Regions from separate parts of the Bradyrhizobium sp. 2TAF24 genome, predicted to be linked through region 1. Evidence: riboswitches for the same ligand, from Rfam matches in the RefSeq annotation. Region 1 holds a riboswitch; the other holds the start of a gene.
What was found. A riboswitch is a leader RNA that binds a small molecule or an ion and turns the genes downstream of it on or off. The one in region 1 is predicted to bind cobalamin.
Positions count from the first base shown of each region.

Region 2: it holds a riboswitch for cobalamin, as region 1 does, so the genes downstream of both, cobG (precorrin-3B synthase) here and AB4Z37_RS03810 (DUF1636 family protein) in region 1, are expected to answer to the same signal.

Region 1 covers NZ_JBFRFW010000002.1:119,477-126,682, reverse strand. The annotation lists gene AB4Z37_RS03830 (winged helix-turn-helix transcriptional regulator) at 1-27, shown strand, start outside; gene cobT (nicotinate-nucleotide--dimethylbenzimidazole phosphoribosyltransferase) at 38-1,051, opposite strand; gene cobS (adenosylcobinamide-GDP ribazoletransferase) at 1,189-1,935, shown strand; gene AB4Z37_RS03815 (histidine phosphatase family protein) at 1,935-2,516, shown strand; cobalamin riboswitch at 2,534-2,728, shown strand; gene AB4Z37_RS03810 (DUF1636 family protein) at 2,838-3,287, shown strand; gene cobU (bifunctional adenosylcobinamide kinase/adenosylcobinamide-phosphate guanylyltransferase) at 3,284-3,820, shown strand; gene cobW (cobalamin biosynthesis protein CobW) at 3,833-4,846, shown strand; gene cobN (cobaltochelatase subunit CobN) at 4,864-7,206, shown strand, end outside.
Region 2 covers NZ_JBFRFW010000019.1:8,533-15,738, forward strand. The annotation lists gene AB4Z37_RS25970 (NAD(+) synthase) at 1-2,020, shown strand, start outside; cobalamin riboswitch at 2,146-2,359, shown strand; gene cobG (precorrin-3B synthase) at 2,580-3,746, shown strand; gene AB4Z37_RS25980 (precorrin-8X methylmutase) at 3,746-4,375, shown strand; gene AB4Z37_RS25985 (precorrin-2 C(20)-methyltransferase) at 4,378-5,109, shown strand; gene cobJ (precorrin-3B C(17)-methyltransferase) at 5,106-5,840, shown strand; gene AB4Z37_RS25995 (cobalt-precorrin-6A reductase) at 5,816-6,562, opposite strand; gene cbiE (precorrin-6y C5,15-methyltransferase (decarboxylating) subunit CbiE) at 6,561-7,206, shown strand, end outside.

The DNA.
Region 1 (7,206 bases):
TGGCGGCTGACTTTTCCGCAGACATGACCGTGCGAAGCTAGCCGGCGTCGGAGACGCCGGCTTCGGCGAAGGTTGCCATGCCGGCATGGCAGGCGACCGCGGCGCGCAGCAGCAGCGCAGCGGTGGCGGCGCCAGAAGCCTCGCCGAGCCGCATGCCGAGATCGAGCAGCGGCTCGAGGCGCAGGTCGGCGAGCAACTGCCGATGGCCCGCTTCGGCCGAGACATGGCCGGCGCGGCAATGCGCCAGCAGCTCCGGGTTGAGCTTTGCGAACGGCAGGATCGCGGCCGTGCTGACGAAGCCGTCGAGCAGGACCGGGATGCGCTGCGCCCGCGCCGCCAGCACCGCGCCTGCCATGGCGGCGAGCTCAAAACCGCCGAGTACCGCGGCGACGGCCAGCGGATCGTTGAGTTGCGCGCGATGGCGTTCAAGCCCGGCATCGATCGCGGCGCGCTTGCGCGCGAGGCCATCGTCGTCGACGCCGGTGCCGCGGCCGACCCAGCGCGCCGCGCCGCCACCGAGCAGGGCTGCGCAAAGCGCCGCCGCGGTGGTGGTGTTGGCAATGCCCATCTCGCCGATGATCAGCAGGTCGCAGGCGAGGGGCACCGAAGCCCAGCCGGCGTTGACCGCGGCAAGGAAGTCGGCCTCGCCCATGGCCGGCGCCCTCGTGAAGTCCGACGTCGGGCGGTCGAGGGTGAGCGGCGTGACGTGCAGATCGGCGCCCAGCAGCTTGGCGAGCTGGTTGATGGCGGCGCCGCCGGCGGCGAAGTTCGCCACCATCTGATGGGTCACTTCCTGCGGGAAGGCCGATACCCGCCGGGCGGCGATGCCGTGATTGCCGGCGAACACCGCGATCTTGATGCGGTCGAGGCGCGGAACGGCCCGGCCCTGCCAGGTGGCGAGCCAGACGGCGAGCTCTTCCAGCCGGCCGAGGCTGCCCGGCGGCTTGGTCAGCGTGTCCTGCCGCGCGGCGGCAGCTTCGGCCGCCTGGGCGTTGCCGTGCGAAGGGTCGCGGCAGAAGGCGCGGATCTCGTCGAGCGTCTCGAAGGGCATGAAAAACCTGTCGGGCGGGACTGCGAACCCTCGATCCCACCGCAGGGAGGGGCTGTCAATGGCGGAAAACGGAAGCAATTTTGGCAGGGCGCGTGTATGCAGCAAGGCGATGCCGTCCGATTGTTGCTGCCGTGCCCATGCATGACTGGTTCGACGATTTCCGCCTTGCCGTGACCTTCCTGACGCGGGTGCCGCTGGCGCCGCCGGCGGGCCCCGTCGACGTGCCGCGGGCGATGCGCCTGTTTCCGCTGGTGGCGGCTGTCATTGGCCTCGCCGCAGGGCTGTTCGACCTCGCGCTGCTGCGGCTCGGCCTGCCGCCTCTTGCCGCAGCAGCGCTGACACTGGGCGCCAGCGCGTGGCTGACCGGCGCGCTGCACGAGGATGGCCTTGGCGACGTTGCCGATGGTTTCGGCGGCGGACGCGACATCGCCGCCAAGCTCGCGATCATGAAGGACAGCCGGCTCGGCAGCTACGGCATGCTGGCGATGATCACGAGCTTCGCCGCCAAGCTCGCGGCGCTGGCCGCGCTGCCGCTGCACGCGGTGGTGCCGGCGCTGGTGGCGACCCATGCGCTGGCACGCAGCCCGCTGCCGGCGCTGGCCTTGCTGCTGCCGCCGGCGCGCAGCGACGGCCTTGCCGCCAGCGCCGGTCGGCCCGATCAGGCCACGGTGCTGACCGCGATGACGGTTGGCGGTGCCATCGCTCTCATTTGCCTGCCGTTCGGCACCGCGCTCGGCGCCATCATGGTGACCGTGTTTGGCGCTGCTGTCATGGGTTGGCTGGCTCGCCGCCAGATCGGCGGCTACACCGGCGATGTGCTCGGTGCGGCCGAACAGGTAGTGGAGGTCGTGGTGCTGCTCCTGCTGTCGGCTCGGTTGGCATGATGACGGATGTCTCCCGGCTGTGGTTGATCCGCCATGCGCCGGTCGATGGTCCGCGGGGCGTGATCCATGGACCGGATGCGCCTGCCGACGTGTCGGATCATATCGCGCTGGCTGGCTTGCGGCGCCTGCTGCCGTCTTCCGCCACCAGCTTTTGCAGTCCGGCCCGGCGCACCCGCGAAACCGCCGCGGCGCTTGGGCTCACGCCGCAGCTCGCCCCGTTGTTTCGCGAGCAAGATTTCGGTTCCTGGACGGGACGCCGGCACGACGACCTCGCCGCCGAGATGGGCGATGCCTATCGGGCGTTCTGGGCTGCCTCCGCCACCAACCGGCCGCCCGGTGGCGAGAGCTTTGTCGACCAGATCGCGCGGGTGTCGCGAGGGTTCGCGGCCTTGCCTGACGGCGAGGCGGTGCTGGTGGTGCATTCGGGAACCGTGCGGGCGGCGCTGGCGATCGCGCTCGACCTTGCGGCGGAGAATGCGCTGCGTTTTGTCATCGATCCGCTGTCGCTGACCCGGATCGATCGGCTGGCGTCGGGATGGCGGGTCGCGGCCGTCAACCAGTCGTCGGTTTCGCGCGGTTGACCCCGGCGATGGCCGCAGATACCGTGCCGGCCGATGGTTCCTTCCCCGGTGGAAGGTGAAAAGGGAAGCCGGTGCGAGCTCGTCTCAAGGCCGGCGCTGCCCCCGCAACTGTAAGCGACGAGCCTGTGCCGAAGCCACTGGGAGGTCCCGGGAAGGCGGCGATCAGGCCGCGACTCGCAAGCCAGGAGACCTGCCATCAGGACTTGTGCTTTGGAGGCGTCGGGGCGGGGTGCACCGGACGGGAGCGTTGACCGATGGCCCGTGCCATCGCGCGATCCGACAAAGCTCGCGGCCCTAGAAGCCACGCCTTGAGAGCTTGTGATGGATCGATCCGAATCCCCGTCCGATGCGCCTACGGTGACCGCGCCCGAGGCCCGTGCGGATGTTCAGCCGGATGTCGTTGTCAGCGTCTGCACCACCTGCCGCGCGGCGGATGCGCCGCCGACGGTCGGGCCCGCGCTGCTCGCGGCGCTCCGCGAGGTGTTCGAGGCCGGTGGCGAGCCCGCCCGGGTTCGTGCGGTGCAATGCCTCAGCGTCTGCAAACGGCCGGTGACCGTCGCGGTGTCCGGCGCCGACCGCTACACTTTCCTGTTCGGTGATCTCGATGTCGAGCGCGGCGTGCCGGCGCTGACCAGCTTCGTGTCCGCGTACCGCATGTCGAACTATGGCCTGGTGCCGTGGCGGTCGCGCGCGGAGGTGCTGCGCAAAGGCACCGTGGCGCGCATTCCGCCGGCGATCTGGTCGCCGGACGATGGCGAGCCGCCCAAATGAGCGTGCTGCAAACCACTCTGGTGCTTGGCGGCGCGCGCTCGGGCAAATCCTCCTTCGCCGAATCGCTGATCGCGGCCAGCGGCCTTGCGCGGATCTACGTCGCGACGGCGGCCGCAGGCGACGACGAAATGCGTGCGCGCATCGCGCATCATCGCGACCGGCGTGGCGCCGGCTGGACCACCCGCGAGGTCGAGCTCGATCTCGTCGAGGTCCTTGCGCGCGACAGCGACGTGGACGTTGCCGTGCTGGTGGACTGCCTGACGCTGTGGCTCTCCAACCTGATGCACGCCGGCCGCGATGCCGCGCGCGAGGGCACGCGCCTCGCCGACTGGCTGCGTAACGCAACTTGTCCCGTGGTGCTGGTGTCCAACGAGGTCGGCCTCGGCCTTGTCCCGGAGACACCGCTCGGCCGCAGCTTCCGGGATGCCCAGGGACGCCTCAACCAGACCATCGCCGCAGCCGTGCCCGAGGTCGCCTTTGTCGCGGCGGGGCTGCCGCTGTGGCTCAAACGTTCGTCCATTCCACCTGCCTGATCCGGAGTTCGCATGTCCCGTGTTCCCGTCACCGTCCTCACCGGCTTTCTCGGCGCCGGCAAGACCACCCTGCTGCGCTCGCTGCTCACCCAGGCCGGCGGTCGCCGCATCGCGGTCATCGTCAACGAATTCGGCGACGCCGGCTTCGATGGCGGCCTTGTCGAGGAATGCGCCGCCAAGGCGTGCGCCCCGGGCGATATCGTCGAGCTGACCAATGGCTGCATCTGCTGCACGGTGGCGGATGATTTCATTCCGACCATGGACAAGCTGTTGTCGCGCGAGCGGCCGCTCGACGCCATCGTCATCGAGACATCTGGCCTGGCGCTGCCGCAGCCGCTGCTGAAGGCGTTCGCCTGGCCTGATGTGCGCACCCGCGCCACGGTGGATGGCGTGGTCACGGTGGTCGACGCGCTGGCGCTGTCCGAAGGCCGTGTCGTGCTCGACGAGGAGGCGCTGGGCGAGCAGCGTGCCGCCGATCCCTCGCTCGATCACGACGATCCGATCGAGGAGGTGTTCGAGGATCAGCTCGCTTGCGCCGACCTCGTCGTGCTGTCGAAGTCCGACCTTGTGGCGCCGCAGGCGCTGGCGGAGATGGAGAGCCGTCTCGCCGCCGTGGTGCGGTCCGGCGTGCGGCTGGTGCGCTCCGAAGGCAATCTGCCCGCCGATGTGCTGATCGGCCTCAAGGCAACGGCCGAAGACGATCTCGCTGCGCGTGCCGGTCACCACGGTGAGGAAGAGGAGCACGACCATGATGACTTCGAGAGCATCGTGGTGACGCCATCAGCCGCGTCGGATCTCGACGGTGTGCGGGCGCGTGTGGCGCAGGCCCTCGCTCTGGATGGGGTGCTGCGCGTCAAGGGGCATGCCCGTATTGACGGCAAGCCGGCGCCGGTAGTGGTGCAGGCGGTCGGCAGCCGGGTCGAACTGGCGTTCGGACGTCCTGATGCGGCGCAAGCCGAGCACCTCGTCGTCATCGGTCTGAAGGGTTTCGACGGCGACGCGGCACGCCGCGCGCTCGCCGGCTAGGAGGTTACGACGATCCGATGCACCTCAAGCTCGACACCAGCGGTGGCATCGACGACGGCGACGTCGCCCGTGATCTCGGGCAGCCGACGACCGACATCGTCGTGCTGTCGGCGGCCGACAGCGAACTCGCGGCGTTCGGCGCCGCGGCCGCACGGCTGGGAGCGGACTTTCCATCGCTGACGCTGACCAATCTGCTGGCGCTTGGTCACCCGGCTTCGGTCGATGCCTATGTCGAGCGGACGCTAAGCGCAGCGAAAATCGTCGTGCTGCGCATGCTCGGCGGCGAAAGCTACTGGCCGCATGGCATCGAGAGCCTGCGGGCCGATGCGCTGCGCCGCGGTGCGCTGTTCGCCTGCATTCCAGGTGAGCTGACCTGGAATCCGGCGCTGGCCGCGCGCGGCACGCTGGATGCAGGCGCCACCGAGCAGCTGTGGCGCTACTGCAGCGAGGGGGGCGCGGAGAACATCGCGCTGGCGCTGCGCTTCGCGGCGCATCTGATCGGGCAGGGCGAGGCACCGCCGCCGCCACGACCGATGCCCGCGGCCGGGTTCTGGCCCGCCGAGCCGGCATCGAGCGAACGCCCCCGTGCAGCCATGATTTTCTACCGCGCGCTGGCCGCCGCCGGTGACACCGCGCCGCTCGCCGACCTCGCCGAGGCCCTGCAGCAGCGCGGCCTCGATCCGGTGGGCGTTTATGTCACCAGCCTCAAAGATGAGCGCTCGAGCGCTTTCCTGCGTGCGGCGCTGGCCGCGCATCCGCCCAAGATCATCATCAACGCAACGGCGTTCGCCACCGCGACCGCAGCCGCCGACAGCGGCGTCCTTGCGGCGTTCGACTGTCCGGTGCTGCAGGTGGCGCTGGCGGGATCGTCCCGCGCCGCCTGGGAGACGTCGTCGCGCGGCCTGACACCGCGCGACCTCGCCATGCATGTGGTGCTGCCCGAGGTCGATGGCCGCGTCTTCGCCCATGCCATCGCCTTCAAGGAGAAGGCGGCTGCCGCCGACGGCGCGTTCGCGCCGACCATGCTGCGTGCCGTTGCCGATCGCGTCGCCGCGACGGCGGAGCTCGCCGCGCGCTGGGTGGCGCTGCGTCGCGCTGCGCCGACTGAGCGGCGGGTGGCGCTGGTGCTCGCCAACTATCCGAACCGCGACGGACGGCTCGCCAATGGCGTCGGTCTCGACACGCCGGAAAGCCTGATAGGTATCCTGCAGGCAATGCGTCAGGCCGGATACGATGCCGGCGCCGCGCCGGGCGACAACGCCGCGATGATGCGGCGCCTGCAGGCTGGCCCGACCAACGACCTCGCGGACCGCGCCGCGCGTCATGGTGGCGTGCGCTGGCCGCTTACCGACTATGCTCAGGCGTTCGCGCAACTCCCCGCGAGCGTCCGGCAGGCGATCACCGAGCGCTGGGGCGATCCGGCGCGGGATCCACATGTCGTGGGCGACGCCTTCCATCTCGGCCTGCATCGCTTCGGCAACCTCATGGTCGGCATCCAGCCGGCGCGCGGCTACAACATCGATCCCAAGAGCACCTATCACGATCCCGACCTCGCGCCGCCGCACCACTATCTTGCATTCTACCTGTGGCTGCGCACCGCATTTGACGCGCACGCCGTGATCCATCTCGGCAAGCATGGCAACCTGGAGTGGCTGCCGGGCAAGAGCGCCGGCCTCTCCGCCGACTGCACGCCGGATGCGGTCCTGGGACCGCTGCCGCATATCTATCCGTTCATTGTCAACGACCCGGGTGAAGGCATCCAGGCCAAGCGCCGCACTGCCGCGGTGATCGTCGATCACCTGACACCGCCGATGACCCGCGCCGAGCTGCACGACGATCTGGCGCGGATGGAAAGTCTGGTCGACGAATATGCGCTCGCCGCCGATCTCGATCCCAAGCGGGCGGGCGCGATCGCTGATGACATCCTGTCGCTGGCGCGGGTGCAGCGCCTCGACGCCGATGTCGGCGTCGACAGAGACACGCCGACCGTCGACGCACTACGGGCGATCGATGCCCATCTCTGCGATCTCAAGGAAATGCAGATTCGCGATGGCCTGCATGTGTTCGGCCGTTCGCCCGGGGGACGGCAGAGCGATGACCTCCTGGTCGCCATCGCGCGGCTGCCGCGTTCCGAGATCCGGCCGGAGGATGCGTCGCTGCACCGGGCGCTGGCGCGTGACCTGGGGCTCGGCGAATTTGATCCATTGACGCGGGAACTGGCGGTTGACTACAGCGGTCCGCGGCCGTCGACGCTTGCTACGCTCGGTGATGCGCCCTGGCGCACCGCTGGCGACACCGTGGAGCGGATCGAGCATCTCGCTGCGGCGCTGGTGCGCGGCGACGCGGCGCCCGATCCGGCC
Region 2 (7,206 bases), on a different contig from region 1:
GGCGGCCTGCGTTACGGTCTGCAGCCCCGCCGATCCGGCCAGCAATGCAGCCGCCATCTGTGACGCGGTGCGAACCTGTCACGCGCGCTCGGTCGCGGTCGCGGTATTTCCGGAGCTATGCCTGTCGGGCTATTCCATCGAGGACCTGCTCAAGCAGGTGCCGCTGCTGGACGCGGTCGAGCGGGCGGTCGCAGACATTGTGCGGGCATCGACGGAACTCATGACCGTTGTGGTGGTCGGCGCGCCGCTGCGGTTCGGCGCGCGAATCTACAACTGCGCCGTGGTGATACACCGCGGACGGATTCTCGGCGTGGTGCCGAAGACCTACCTGCCGACCTATCGCGAATTCTACGAGGGTCGCCATTTCGCGTCCGGTGCGGGCATGACGGGGCTCGAGATCGCGATCGCCGGTATGGTTGCGCCCTTCGGCGTCGACCTGCTGTTTGCGGCCGACGACGTCCCCGGGCTCACGGTCGGCATCGAGATCTGCGAGGACATGTGGGTGCCGGCGACGCCGGGGGCGGAATTGGCGCTGGCGGGAGCGAGCGTCCTGCTCAACCTCTCGGGCAGCCCGATCACCATCGGCCGGGCGCGGTCGCGCGCGCTGCTGTGCCAGTCGTTCTCGGCACGCTGCCTCGCCGCCTATGTCTATGCCGCCGCCGGCGCCGGCGAATCCACGACGGACCTCGCCTGGGATGGGCAGACGTCGATCTTCGAGAACGGCGTCCTGCTGGCCGAAGGCGAACGATTCGCTCAGGAAGGGCAGATCACGCTCGCCGATGTCGACCTCGACCTGCTGCGCCAGGAGCGGCTGCTGATGGGCACCTTCGACGACAACGCCCGTCAGCGCGACGGGCGTGGCCAGAGCTGGCGACGGATCGCGTTCACGCTGCAGCCGCCCATGGCGGATGTCGGCTTTCTCAGGACGATCGAGCGCTTTCCGTTCGTGCCGAGCGATGAAGCGCGGCTCGAGCAGGACTGCTATGAAGCCTACAACATCCAGGTGGCAGGCCTTGTGCAGCGGATGCGGTCGACCAGCACCAAGCGGGTGGTGATCGGGGTGTCGGGCGGACTGGATTCGACCCATGCACTGATTGTCGCCGCCAAGGCCGTCGATCTGCTCGGCCTGCCACGGACCAACGTGCTCGCCTATACGATGCCGGGCTTCGCGACCGGCGACCAGAGCAAGACATTCGCCTGGGACCTGATGCGCGCGCTCGGCGTCAGCGCCTCCGAGCTCGACATCCGGGCGACGGCGACACTGATGCTGAAAGAGATCGCGCATCCGTTCGGCCGTGGCGAACCCGTCTATGACATTACCTTTGAGAACGTGCAGGCCGGATTGCGCACAGACTATCTGTTCCGCCTGGCCAACCATCATCATGGCATCGTCATCGGCACCGGTGATCTGTCGGAGCTCGCGCTCGGCTGGTGTACCTATGGCGTCGGCGATCAGATGTCGCATTACAACGTCAACTCCGGCATTCCGAAGACGCTGATCCAGCACCTGATCCGCTGGGTCGTCGCCTCGCGACAGTTTCCGGACGAGGTCGGCAAGACGTTGACGGCGATCGTGGCGGCGGAAATCTCGCCGGAGCTCGTGCCGGTCGGGGCCGGCGAGAAGCCGCAGAGCACGGAGGCCGCGATCGGCCCCTATGCCCTGCAGGATTTCAATCTGTTCTACACACTAAGCTATGGCTTCCGCCCGTCGAAGATCGCCTTCCTGGCGCTGCGGGCCTGGCAGGAGGTCGGGGCGGGCGCGTGGCCGCCGGGCTTTCCGGCGCCGATGCGGCGGGCTTATGACCTCGGCGAAATTCGCCATTGGCTCGAGGTGTTCGTGCGGCGCTTCTTCGCCTTCAGCCAGTTCAAGCGCTCGGCGATGCCGAACGGTCCCAAGGTGTCCGCGGGGGGCGCGTTGTCGCCGCGCGGCGACTGGCGCGCGCCGTCGGACGGAAATGCCGCGGTGTGGCTCGACGATCTCGACCGCAACGTGCCGCGCGAGGTGATCAAAGCGCCCTGACGCGACGGGCCTGATGGGCGCCGTCGGTGCCGGACGAGCCGGGCGGCACGCTATATGTATCCGCCGCTATTTGCCGCCGTCCCATCATCTTGCGGGCCCGATGGCTTGACAAGTCGCGGGCTTGGGCAAATGGTACCGCCGTTGGTTCCTGTCCCAGACAGGCGAAGAGGGAATGCGATCGGGCTCGTGCCATCAGGCAGGGCCCGAAGTGCAGCCGCCCCCGCGACCGTGACCGGAGAGATGCCCACAGGCCACTGACCCGACCGGGTCGGGAAGGCGGGATCGAAGGGAAAACCCCGCTCCGCAAGCCGGGAGACCTGCCAACGCAGTGCTTGAAACCGGCGGACGGGGTGTTCCGCGACGGGGGAGCGAACCTTGCAATCATCGGTTCGCGCGCCTCATCGCCTCCCACCGAAACTTCCAAGAGGGCGATGACCATCACGCTTCATGTCTGTGTCACCTGCCATGCCGGCGAGATGCCGGGCACCGGCGGGATCGCACGTGATCGGCGCACGGTCCTCGGAATGTGGCGTGCCGCGACCGCCTCGCGGGCCGTCTCATGAGCGCCGTCGCGATCAAGGGCTGGTGCCCCGGCGCGCTGCGGCCGATGCAGTCCGGGGATGGGCTGGTGGTCCGGATACGGCCACGGGGCGGCCGAATCGATGCACGGCAGGCGGCGGGCGTCGCGGCGCTCGCGGAACGGTATGGCAACGGCCTGATCGACCTGACCGGCCGGGCCAACCTTCAGATCAGGGGCGTCAGCGACGCCAGCCACACGCCGCTGATCGACGGACTGGCGCGGCTTGGGCTGCTCGATTCAGATGGCGCGGCCGAGGCGCGGCGCAACATCCTGGTAACGCCATTCTGGGGGGCAGGCGATGATGTCACCGCGCTCGCGGCGGAACTCGAAGGCGCGCTTGCGGTTGGTCCCGCCGGCCTTCCGACCAAGTTCGGCTTTGCCGTTGATTGCGGTGAGGAGCGGGTGCTGACCGGCGCGTCCGCCGATATTCGGATCGAACGCGACATCGCCGGCGGGCTGATCGTGCGGGCCGATGGCGTCGAGCGAGGCTGCGCTGTGACACGGGCAGAGGCGGTGCCCGCCGCGCTGGCCCTTGCCGAGTGGTTCGTGACGTCGGCAGGCGCTGCGAACGGACGCCGGCGGATGGCCGCGCATCTCGGCGCCGGCGCGCGCCTGCCGGAAGCTTTTCGTGCGGATGTCAGGCTTTCGCGCGCCCGCGCCGTGCCGCATCCCGCCTGCTATCCGCTTGGCGTGATGATCGGCGTGGCGTTCGGGCAGCTCACCCACGCCGCGCTTGCAGATCTTGCCGGGCGGGTGCAGGGCCTGCGCTTGACGCCATGGCGCATGATCCTGGCCGAGGGACTTCAGGAGATGCCGCGCGACGACAACGTCTTCATCACGCGCGCCGACGATCCGCGGCTGCGTGTCGTCGCCTGCAGCGGCGCGCCGGCCTGTAGCGAGGCGTTGGCCGATACACGGACGCTGGTGGCTGCGCTTGCACCGTATCTTGCAGCCGATTCCCGGCTTCACGTTTCAGGGTGCGCCAAGGGCTGTGCCCAATCCGGGCCTGCATCGATCACGCTGGTCGCGACCCCCAATGGGTTCGATCTCATTCGCGACGGCTCGACGCGGGATGCGCCTGTCCGGCATGGACTGAGCAAGGCAGATCTGGTCGCAGATCCCGCGATTCTGGTGGGAGGGCGCTGATGCCGCATGTCTACGAAACCGATGGCGCGGCGATCTATCGTCAATCCTTCTCGATCATCCGGGCGGAGGCCGACCTCGCGCGCTTTTCGGCCGACGAGGAACCGGTGGTGGTGCGCATGATCCATGCCGCGGGGATGGTGGGGCTCGAGCGCCATGTGCGCTTCACGCCGGGCATGGCGAGTGCCGCGCGCGCCGCCTTGCAGAACGGCGCGCCCATTCTCTGCGATGCGCGCATGGTCTCGGAAGGAATCACGCGTGCACGGCTGCCGGCCGGCAACGCCGTCATCTGCACGCTCGGTGATCCGGCAGTGCCGGGCCTTGCAAAGGCGATGCACAACACCCGCTCCGCGGCCGCGCTGGAGTTGTGGCGGCCGCATCTCGACGGCGCGATCGTCGCCATCGGCAACGCGCCGACCGCGTTGTTTCACCTTCTCAACATGCTGGATGATCGCGGTTGTCCACGACCGGCGGCGATCATCGGCTGCCCGGTCGGCTTTGTCGGTGCCGCCGAATCCAAGGCGGCGCTGATGGCCGGTCCACCCACGCCGGCCCTCACGGTGGAAGGGCGCCTGGGAGGCTCGGCGATCACCGTTGCCGCGGTCAACGCGTTGGCGAGCCGGAGCGAATAACCATGGGACGTATCATTTGCTGCGGCCTCGGGCCGGGCGATCCCGATCTGATGAGCGTGCGCGCCGACCGCGAGATCCGCGCGGCGCGACATGTCGCCTACTTCCGCAAGAAGGGGCGTCCCGGCCAGGCCCGGCGCATCGTCGAGGGCATGCTGGCTGAGGATGTCAGCGAATATCCGATGGAATATCCTGTGACCACGGAGATCGCCTTCGACAGCCCGGACTATGTGCGTCTTCTGGCCGACTTCTACGATGCGTGGGCCGAGCGCCTGGCGCGGCTCGCGGAAACGACCGACGTGGTCGTGCTGTGCGAGGGCGATCCCTATTTCTACGGCTCCTTCATGCACCTGCACGCGCGCCTGCAGGGGCGGGCCGAGGTCGAGGTGATTGCGGGCATTCCCGGGATGGCCGGCTGCTGGAACGCCGTCGGCCAGCCGATCGCCCTCGGCGACGACGTGATGACCGTGCTGATGGGGACCTTGTCGGAGGACGAGCTCACGCGGCGTGCCGGGAATTCCGATGCGCTGGTGATCATGAAGACCGGGCGCAACCTGCACAAGGTTCGCCGCGCGCTCGCGGCTGCGGGCCGTCTTGCGGAAGCGTGGCTGATCGAGCGCGGCACCATGCCGGGCCAGCGTGTGATGCGCCTGAGCGATGTCGAGGAGCGTGATTGTCCCTATTTCGCGATCGTTCTCGTCCATGGGCGAGGGCGGGCCATGGAGACGGCGGAATGACCGGCTCGCTCAGCATCGCCGGACTTGGGCCCGGTGATCAGGCGCTGATCACGCCGGAGGTCTCCGCGGCGCTCGCGGCTGCGACCGACATTCTCGGCTATGCGCCTTACGTTGCGCGCGTGCCGCCACGTGAGGGGCTCGTGCTGCATCCGTCGGACAACCGCATGGAGCTGCAGCGTGCGACCGACGCCCTGCGGCTCGCGGCCGAGGGCCGCCATGTGGTCGTGGTGTCGTCAGGCGATCCCGGCGTGTTTGCGATGGCCTCCGCCGTGTTCGAGGCACTCGAGGCCGCGCCGCACTGGCAGGGGCTTGCGATCCGGGTGCTGCCCGGCATCACCGCGATGCTGGCGGCCGCGGCCCATGCGGGCGCGCCGCTCGGTCACGATTTCTGTGCGATCAATCTCTCCGACAACCTGAAGCCGTGGTCGACGATCGAAAAGCGGCTGCAACTGGCGGCCGAGGCGGATTTTGCGATCGCGCTCTACAATCCACGCTCGGCGAGCCGCCCCGATGGCTTTGGACGCGCGCTCGCGCTCCTGAACGACGCCGGCCACGGCGACCGCCTCGTGATTTTCGCACGGGCGGTCTCTACACCCGAAGAGCGCATTGAAACGGTGCGGCTGCGTGACGCGCGGCCGGACATGGCCGACATGCGAACCCTGGTCATCGTCGGCAATGCCGCGATGCGCCGCGTCGGTCGCTGGGTCTATGCGCCGAGACACGCCCGATGACCGAGCCATCGCATGACGTCATCGACGCTTTCCGCCCGTGGCCGTTCCGGCAGCTCCGGGCGCGTCAGCATGATCACGGGAAGGTCGAGCTCACGCGCGGCATCGATCTTGGCGCGCGCCCCGGTTCCTCCCGAGTTGCGGGCGACGATCCACGCGATGGCGCGCTCACGCATCATCGTGCGCTCGTCGGCGAGCGTGAAGGGACCGCGCGACACCAGGACATCGGCATCGGGCAGCGGCAATGCCCCGGCGGGCGGATCGACGAACCGCAAGGTATAGGCATGTTGCGGCTTCGTGCCGAAGGGAGCGATGTGCTGGCGGCCGATCGCGAGAAACACACGGGCCGGCGCATCCGGCAAAGCCGCGACCGCCGCGGCGATGTCATGGACCTCGATCCAGGTGTCGCCGGGCATTTTCGCCCATGGCGCGCGTTCGAGCGCGATCAGCGGCGTAGCGGTGGCCGCGCAGGCCGCCACTGCGTTGCGGCTGATCTCGGCCGCAAAGGGATGGGTCGCGTCGATGACGTGGGTCACGCCTTCCCGACGAATGTAATCGGCAAGACCGTCGACGCCGCCAAAGCCGCCGATGCGGGTCGGCAGCGGCTGGCTTGCTGGCGCACGTGTGCGCCCGCCGTAGGAATAGACGGCGTCGATGCCTGCGCGCGCAACGGCATCCGCGAGCAAATTGGCGTCGTGCGTTCCGCCCAGAATGAGCGCGCGCATGGTTAATCCTTGGCTGACCATTGTCGGGATTGGCGAAGATGGCATCGCCGGCCTCTCGGACGCAAGCCGTAAAGCGCTCGCTGACGCCGAGATAGTGTTCGGTGGCGAGCGACATCTGCAGCTGGCCGGCGTCGCGGTGCGCGGCCGTCCCTGGCCGGTGCCGTTCGAGGTGGAGGGCGTACTGGCCTGCCGCGGCCGCGCCACTGTGGTGCTCGCGTCCGGTGATCCGTTCTGGCATGGCGTCGGCAGTGGCCTCGCCGAGCGGCTGCAGGAGGACGAATGGATCGCCCATCCCGCGCCCTCGACATTCTCGCTGGCTGCCGCACGGCTGGGCTGGCGGCTCGAAGCCGTTACCTGTCTCGGACTGCACGCCGCCCCTTTCGAACGCCTGCTGCCGCATCTGGTGCGCGGCGCGCGGATCATCTGCCTCGTGCGCGATGGCAACACTGTCGGTGACCTCGCGGCATGGCTGACGGCGCGCGGCTGGGGTGAAACGCAGGTGTGGCGTCTCCAGGCGCTGGGCGGACCGCGCGAGGCCATCACCCGGCATCGCGCGGATGCCGACATCGCCGGCCCTGCGGCCGGTCCTGTGGCCGTTGCGCTGGAGGCGTGCGGATCGGACGGACTGCCGCGCAGCTCAGGCC